DNA from 2 places in the Cupriavidus sp. 01L46 genome. Region 1 is predicted to be linked to the other one. Evidence: riboswitches for the same ligand, from Rfam matches in the RefSeq annotation. Region 1 holds a riboswitch; the other holds the start of a gene.
The links. Region 1 has a riboswitch for glycine ahead of gcvT (glycine cleavage system aminomethyltransferase GcvT). Riboswitches for the same ligand answer to the same signal wherever they lie in the genome.
Positions count from the first base shown of each region.

Region 2: linked by a shared signal. The riboswitch ahead of AC1DS3_RS07445 (D-amino acid dehydrogenase) and the one ahead of gcvT (glycine cleavage system aminomethyltransferase GcvT) in region 1 are both predicted to bind glycine.

Region 1 is NZ_JBFTSF010000002.1:20,615-23,817, reverse strand. Features, by position in the region: gene gcvT (glycine cleavage system aminomethyltransferase GcvT) at 23-1,150, opposite strand; glycine riboswitch at 1,249-1,399, opposite strand; glycine riboswitch at 1,421-1,508, opposite strand; gene AC1DS3_RS01020 (glycine zipper 2TM domain-containing protein) at 1,597-1,827, opposite strand; gene AC1DS3_RS01015 (UvrD-helicase domain-containing protein) at 2,056-3,203, shown strand, end outside.
Region 2 is NZ_JBFTSF010000027.1:25,115-28,317, reverse strand. Features, by position in the region: gene AC1DS3_RS07450 (DUF3772 domain-containing protein) at 1-640, shown strand, start outside; gene AC1DS3_RS07445 (D-amino acid dehydrogenase) at 666-1,934, opposite strand; glycine riboswitch at 2,103-2,199, opposite strand; partial or broken gene AC1DS3_RS07440 (isochorismatase family protein) at 2,306-2,749, opposite strand; gene AC1DS3_RS07435 (PqiC family protein) at 2,965-3,203, opposite strand, start outside.

The DNA.
Region 1 (3,203 bases):
GCGCTGTGACCGGTGCGAGCGTTCAGCTCACGAGTGCCTTGCCATTGCGCACAAACGGCAGTTTAACCACAGTCGCGGCGAGTTTGCGGTCGCGGATCTCGACCTGCACTTCGGCGCCGATGGCCACGTCGCGCGGCAGGCGGGCAAAAGCGATGGATTGGGACAGCGAGGGGCTGAAGGTGCCGCTGGTGATTTCGCCTTCGCCAGCGGGGGTGATGACCTTCTGATGGGCGCGCAGCACGCCGCCTTTTTCGCGCAGGATCAGCCCGACGAACTGCTGGGCCTGGCCACCGGCGACCAGGGCCGCCTTGCCGGTGAAGTCGCGTTCGCTTTGCAGGTCCACGGTCCAGGCCAGGCCGGCATTGAGCGGCGAGGTGTGGATATCCATGTCCTGGCCGTACAGGTTCATGCCGGCCTCCAGGCGCAGCGTGTCGCGCGCGCCCAGGCCCGCCGGGTGCACGCCCTCGGCGACCAGCTTTTCCCACAGGCCAGCCACATTCGCAGCGGGCACCACCAGTTCGAAACCGTCTTCACCGGTGTAACCGGTGCGCGCCACCATGACTTCGCCCAGCGCGGAATCCTGCACGACCAGCGCATTGAACGGCTTCAGGGCTTCGCTGGGTTGCGTGGAGGGGAAGGCGCTCCAGACCTTGGCGCGGGCGTTCGGGCCTTGCACGGCGACGATAGCCAGCGGCTCCACGCCTTCGGGCGCGTTGTCYCCGCGGCGTGGGGTGATGGCCACGCCACTGCCGGTGGCGGCATTGCGTGCCGCGATCCACTGGATGTCGTCATTGGCCGTACCGGCGTTGACCACCAGGCGGAAGTCGTCCTCGGCGAAGAAATAGACGATCAGGTCGTCGATGACGCCACCCTTCTCATCCAGCATGCAGGAGTACAGCGCCTTGCCCGGCGTTTGCAGCTTGTCGACGTTGTTGGCCAGAAGGCCGCGCAGGAAGGGGCGCACATTGGCGCCCTTGAGGTCGACCACGCACATGTGGGAGACGTCGAACATGCCGGCATCGCTGCGCACGGCATGGTGTTCCTCGATCTGGGAGCCGTAGTTGACCGGCATGTCCCAGCCGCCGAAGTCGACCATGCGGGCGCCGAGTGCGCGGTGGATGGCGTTGAGGGGCGTGGCCTGGAGCGTCATGGAATCCTCGGGGGAAGGCAAATCTCGGTTCGAAAACGAAAAAGGGCCATCCGCCGCAGGATTCGGCGCGCCATAGCGCTGCCAGATCCGCTGTGGCGGATGACCCCTCTGTCCTCGATACCTGAGAGATTACAAGGCGGGATCCCAATTGCTGGAAACCCTAGCCTTGCGCGCCCCTTCGGTGGGCACGCTCACCAATGCTGTCGACGGATCGATCAGTGGCGGGTGCCGCTCTCCAGAGTACGGCGTGCATCGTGTGCATGTTGCAAGCCGATCCAACCAGTCCATGGTGCCTGAGAGTTTTCGGGTGATACCCCTTCGGCGGCGCAAGATCTGCGCGCTCTCCCGGTCGGATGCGCGCAATTTACGGGAGCTCCCAGGCTTTGTCAACGCGGTCCGCGCCGACCCCGGCGCCATGGGAACGGCGCAAGGGCCGGGCGGCTCGCCTACCTCCTGTGAGGGTTGCTAGTCGTGACGTTACCGATCACGCCGCCAACCGCGGCGCCGCCGAGCGTGCCCAGCGCATCACCGCCGGTCAGCACCGCGCCGCCGACCGCGCCCACGCCGGCACCGATCGCGGTGTTACGTTGCTTGGGAGTCATGTCGGCACAGCCGGCCATGCTCGCTACCGCGATACCGATCAAGGCGACCTTGCCCAGGGATTGCAGGGTTTTCATGATTCGCTCCAATGTATCGTGACATGCATCCGGCACGGAGCGCACACGTGCGGACATGTAAGTTAGACGGTGCCGGCATGCCCATGGATCCGGACCTTACGAAGTGTTACCTCCTCCCTGCCGAGCCACTTTCATTGCCGCAAAGGTGCCTCGGCCGCGTGTTAGCATCCACCCTCCGCCCAGCCAGCGCGCGCCTCCACGCTGCACATCCGTCACTTCCCGCCACGCATGACCCACGGACTCAACCCTGCCCAATCCGAAGCCGTTCGCTACCTCGACGGCCCCTGCCTGGTGCTCGCCGGCGCCGGCTCGGGCAAGACCCGGGTGATCACGCAGAAGATCGCCCACCTGATCGAGGACAAGGGTTTCCAGCCCAAGCACATCGCGGCGGTGACTTTCACCAACAAGGCCGCCAAGGAGATGCAGGAGCGGATCGCCAAGCTGATGGAAGGCAAGACCACGCGCGAGGGCAAGCGCATCCCCATCAAGCAGATCACGGTGAGCACCTTCCACTCGCTGGGCGTGCAGATCCTGCGCGCCGAGGCCGAGCACGTGGGCTTGAAGCCGCGCTTCTCCATCATGGACTCGGACGATTGCTTCGGCATGGTGCAGGAGCAGCTCGCCTCCACCGACAAGAAGCTGATCCGCAGCGTGCAGAGCACCATCTCGCTGTGGAAGAACGGCATGGTCGATCCCGAAACCGCCATCGCCCAGGCCGACAACCCCGACGATCACCAGGCGGCGCTGATCTACCGCAACTACGTGGCTACGCTGCATGCCTACCAGGCGGTGGACTTCGACGACCTGATCCGCCTGCCGGCTGAGCTGTTCGCGCGCAACGAAGAGGTGCGCCTGCGCTGGCAGAACCGGCTGCGCTACTTCCTGGTGGACGAGTACCAGGACACCAACGCCTGCCAGTACCAGCTGCTCAAGCAGCTCGCCGGCGGCTCGCACCTGCGCGCGCCGGCCTTCACCGCGGTGGGCGACGACGACCAGGCCATCTACGGCTGGCGCGGCGCCACGCTGGACAACCTCAAGCTGCTGCAGACCGATTTCCCCGATCTGAAGGTGGTCAAGCTGGAGCAGAACTACCGCTCCACCGTGCGCATCCTGGAGGCGGCCAACGCGGTCATCTCCAACAATCCCAAGCTGTTCGACAAGAAGCTGTGGAGCGAGCACGGCATGGGCGACCCCATTGCCGTCAACCCGATGAACGATGAGGAGCACGAGGCGGAGTCGGTCGTGTTCCGCTTGTCGGCCCACAAGTTCGAGCGGCGCGCGCAATTCCGTGACTACGCCATCCTGTATCGCGGCAACCACCAGGCGCGCCTGTTCGAGCAGATCCTGCGCCGCGAGCGCATTCCCTATGTGCTCTC
Region 2 (3,203 bases), on a different contig from region 1:
CATCGGCTATGTGCTGATCGTATTGCTGACGCTGTCGCTGCTGGGCGTCAGATGGGAAAACCTGGCCTGGATCGTCAGCGCGCTGTCCGTGGGCATTGGCTTCGGCCTGCAGGAGATCGTCAAGAACTTCGTGTCGGGGCTCATCCTGCTGACCGAGCGCCCGGTGAAGGTCGGCGACATGGTAAGCATCGGCGGCYTGGAGGGCGACATCAAGCGCATCAACGTGCGCGCGACGGAGATCCTGCTGGGCGACCGCTCGACCGTGATCGTGCCCAACTCGCAGCTGATCTCGCAGAACCTGCGCAACGTGACGATGAGCAACAGCACGCAAGGCGTCGCGACGCTGCTGCTCACCTTCCCGCTGAACATCGATCCCGAACAGGTGCGCGAACTGCTGCTCGACTCCTATCGGGAAAATGAGGCGATCCTCGACAAGCCCGCGCCATCCGTCACGTTCAGCCAGCTGGCGCCGAACGGAATCACGCTTAGCGTGACGGGCTACGTCGGCAGCCCCCGGATCGCCACCGCGACCAAGAGCGACCTGTTGTTCGAGATACTGAAGCGGCTGCGCGCGGCCGATATCTCGCTGTCGGTCCCGCAGACGTTGCGGGTGGAGAATATGGCCGCGCTTGGRGCGTAACGCGTCCGGCCCCTTACGCGGCCCGTTACGGAGTCACCAGCGCCACCGAGTCCTGCACGCCATGCGCACGCCTGGCGCCCATGGCTTGCTGCACCACATCGCCGATCATGTCCGCAGTGACCGCCGACAGCGTCCATCCCAGGTGGCCGTGGCCGGTGTTGTAGAACACGCAGGGCGCACGGCCCCGGCCCACGCGCGGCAGCATGGTAGGCATCATCGGCCGCAGGCCGGCCCAGGGCACCACGCTGCGCGTGCTGACGCCGGGGAAGCACTGGTTGACCCACTCCACCAGCGGGCGGATGCGATCGGCGCGGATGTCGCGGTTGTAGCCGTTGAACTCCGCCGTGCCCGCCACGCGGAAGCGGTCAACGCCCAGGCGGCTGGTGACCAGCTTGGTCTCGTCGTCGAGCAGGCTCACGACGGGCGCGGCCGCCTGGCTTTGCGCGTCATTCAGGTTGACGGTGATCGAATAGCCCTTGACCGGATAGATGTTGACGCGATCGCCAAGGCTGGCCGCCAGCGCCCGGCTGGCCGTGCCGGCACAGACAACCACGCCGTCGAACACGCGCGATTCGGCCTGCTGGCCATCGCTGCTGACGATGGTGACCTGCCGGCCATCGGTGCTGACCGACTGGACATCCTGGCTGTACAGGCAACGCACGCCCAGGCGGTCGATGGCCGCGGCCATGCCGCTGGTGAACTTGTGGATGTCGCCAGTGGAGTCGCTCTGGGTGAAATAACCACCGTAGTACTGCCCGGCCAGGGTCGGCTCGATGGCGCGCATTTCTTCCGGCGTGACGGCGTGGCGCTCCAGCCCGCCCTCGGCCAGCAGCTTGGACACCCTGCCGGCATGCTCGAAACCCGCCTTGTCGCGATAGATATGGAGGATGCCTTCCTTCTTCAGGTCGAAATCGATGCCTTCGGCCGCCGCCCAGGAGAACAGGTGGTCGCGCGCGGCAATTGCCAGGCGCGTGGTCTCGATGGTGTTCTTGCGGTAATGGGGAATGGCGGCGATGAACTCGGCGAACCAGGACAGCTTGTGCCAGCTCGGGCGCGGGTTGACCAGCAGCGGCGCATCGCTCTTGAGCATCCACTTGATGCCCTTGAGGATGGTGGACCAGTGTGTCCAGACTTCGGCGTTGGAAGCGGAAAGCTGGCCGCCGTTGGCGAACGAGGTTTCCATGGCGGCATAGCGGTGTTTTTCGAGCAGCGTGACCGAGAAACCGCGTTTGGCGAGCGCATAGGCAGTGGTCACGCCGGTGATGCCACCACCGATAACGGCAATTGTTTTCATCTCTATGGTTCCAGGACGTCGGATGGGAGCCTCTTGCGCGGCATGCACAAAAGACGCCCCCTCTGTCCTTGACCTGAGAGATTCACGATACGCCACTTTGGGGGTGGCGAGGATCGCTTGCTCCTTCGGTACCGCCGGCTGACGAGCGCCGGGGTTCTTCAGAGTTCAAACGTGATACCGGTCCTTTTGCCTGAGAGTTTCCGGGGCGGTTGCTCCTTCGGCGCTGCCCGGCGCTTGGCTAGGCAGTCTCTCCCGATATCACTTTGCATGCCGCCGGGTAATACCAGGTGGCATGGCTCGGAACTTTAGCACTAGTCTGACTGCCTGGGGAAGTTCCCTGCGGGTTCAGGCCGCGAATTTCAGCGGGCGGGAGCTTCCTTGCTGGTGCCGCCGGAGGCGTCGGCCACCATGTAGATCTCGTAGTCGCTGTCGTGCATCGCGGACAGCGCGAAGGTGGTGTTGCAAACCTCGGTCCACAGGCCGGCCACGATGATCTTCTTGCGGCCGTTGGCGGCCAGCGCGTCGCGCACCTTCTGGTCGTCCCACGAGTTCATCGAGGTGCGTTCCAGCGTCTGCTGGCCGGGGAATACGTCAAGCAGTTCGGGGTAGGTGTAGCCGGAGAAAGACTCGCTCTCCACCGTGGTGATGGTGGTGGGGATATTGAAGATCCTGGCCGCCTTGGCCAGCCCGACCGCGTTGTTCTTCATCGCCTGGCGGTCCATTGACTGCACGCCGAAGGCCATCTACGGCTGGTGGTCGATGAAGATCAGCTGGCTGTTTTGCGGGGTCAGGACTTCGAGCTTGGCGTTGGTCATGATTTCTCTCTCCTTGGCTACTTGGCTATTTGGCCACTTGGCTACATGGTTGAATTATTTAGAACGTCGTCTTTGGCGCCGATCCGTCCATAGGTTGAACTTTATGGCAGAGCCGGCCGTCGATGTGATGAGTTCGTCGGATAACTTGTTCAATTTTATTGATTGATATTTTGAGGCACCAGGCGATGCGCCACAGAGGCCACGCCGCGCGAGACTCACAGCCGTAGCGAACGCACAGCCGCCGCGATATCGGCAGCAGCGTTGACCACTACCTGCTGATAGCCAGCGACAACGCCGTCCACGCCACCCGGCGCGGCCAACTCCGCCCGTGTGTGGCCCACCGTCACCCTGCCATCGGGCATTCGGCGCACGGTCCAGTTGACGATGGCGCTGACGCGTTCGTCGATCTGGGCATCGATCTGCACCACTTCCGCGCTGACGCGGTAAAGCGGCT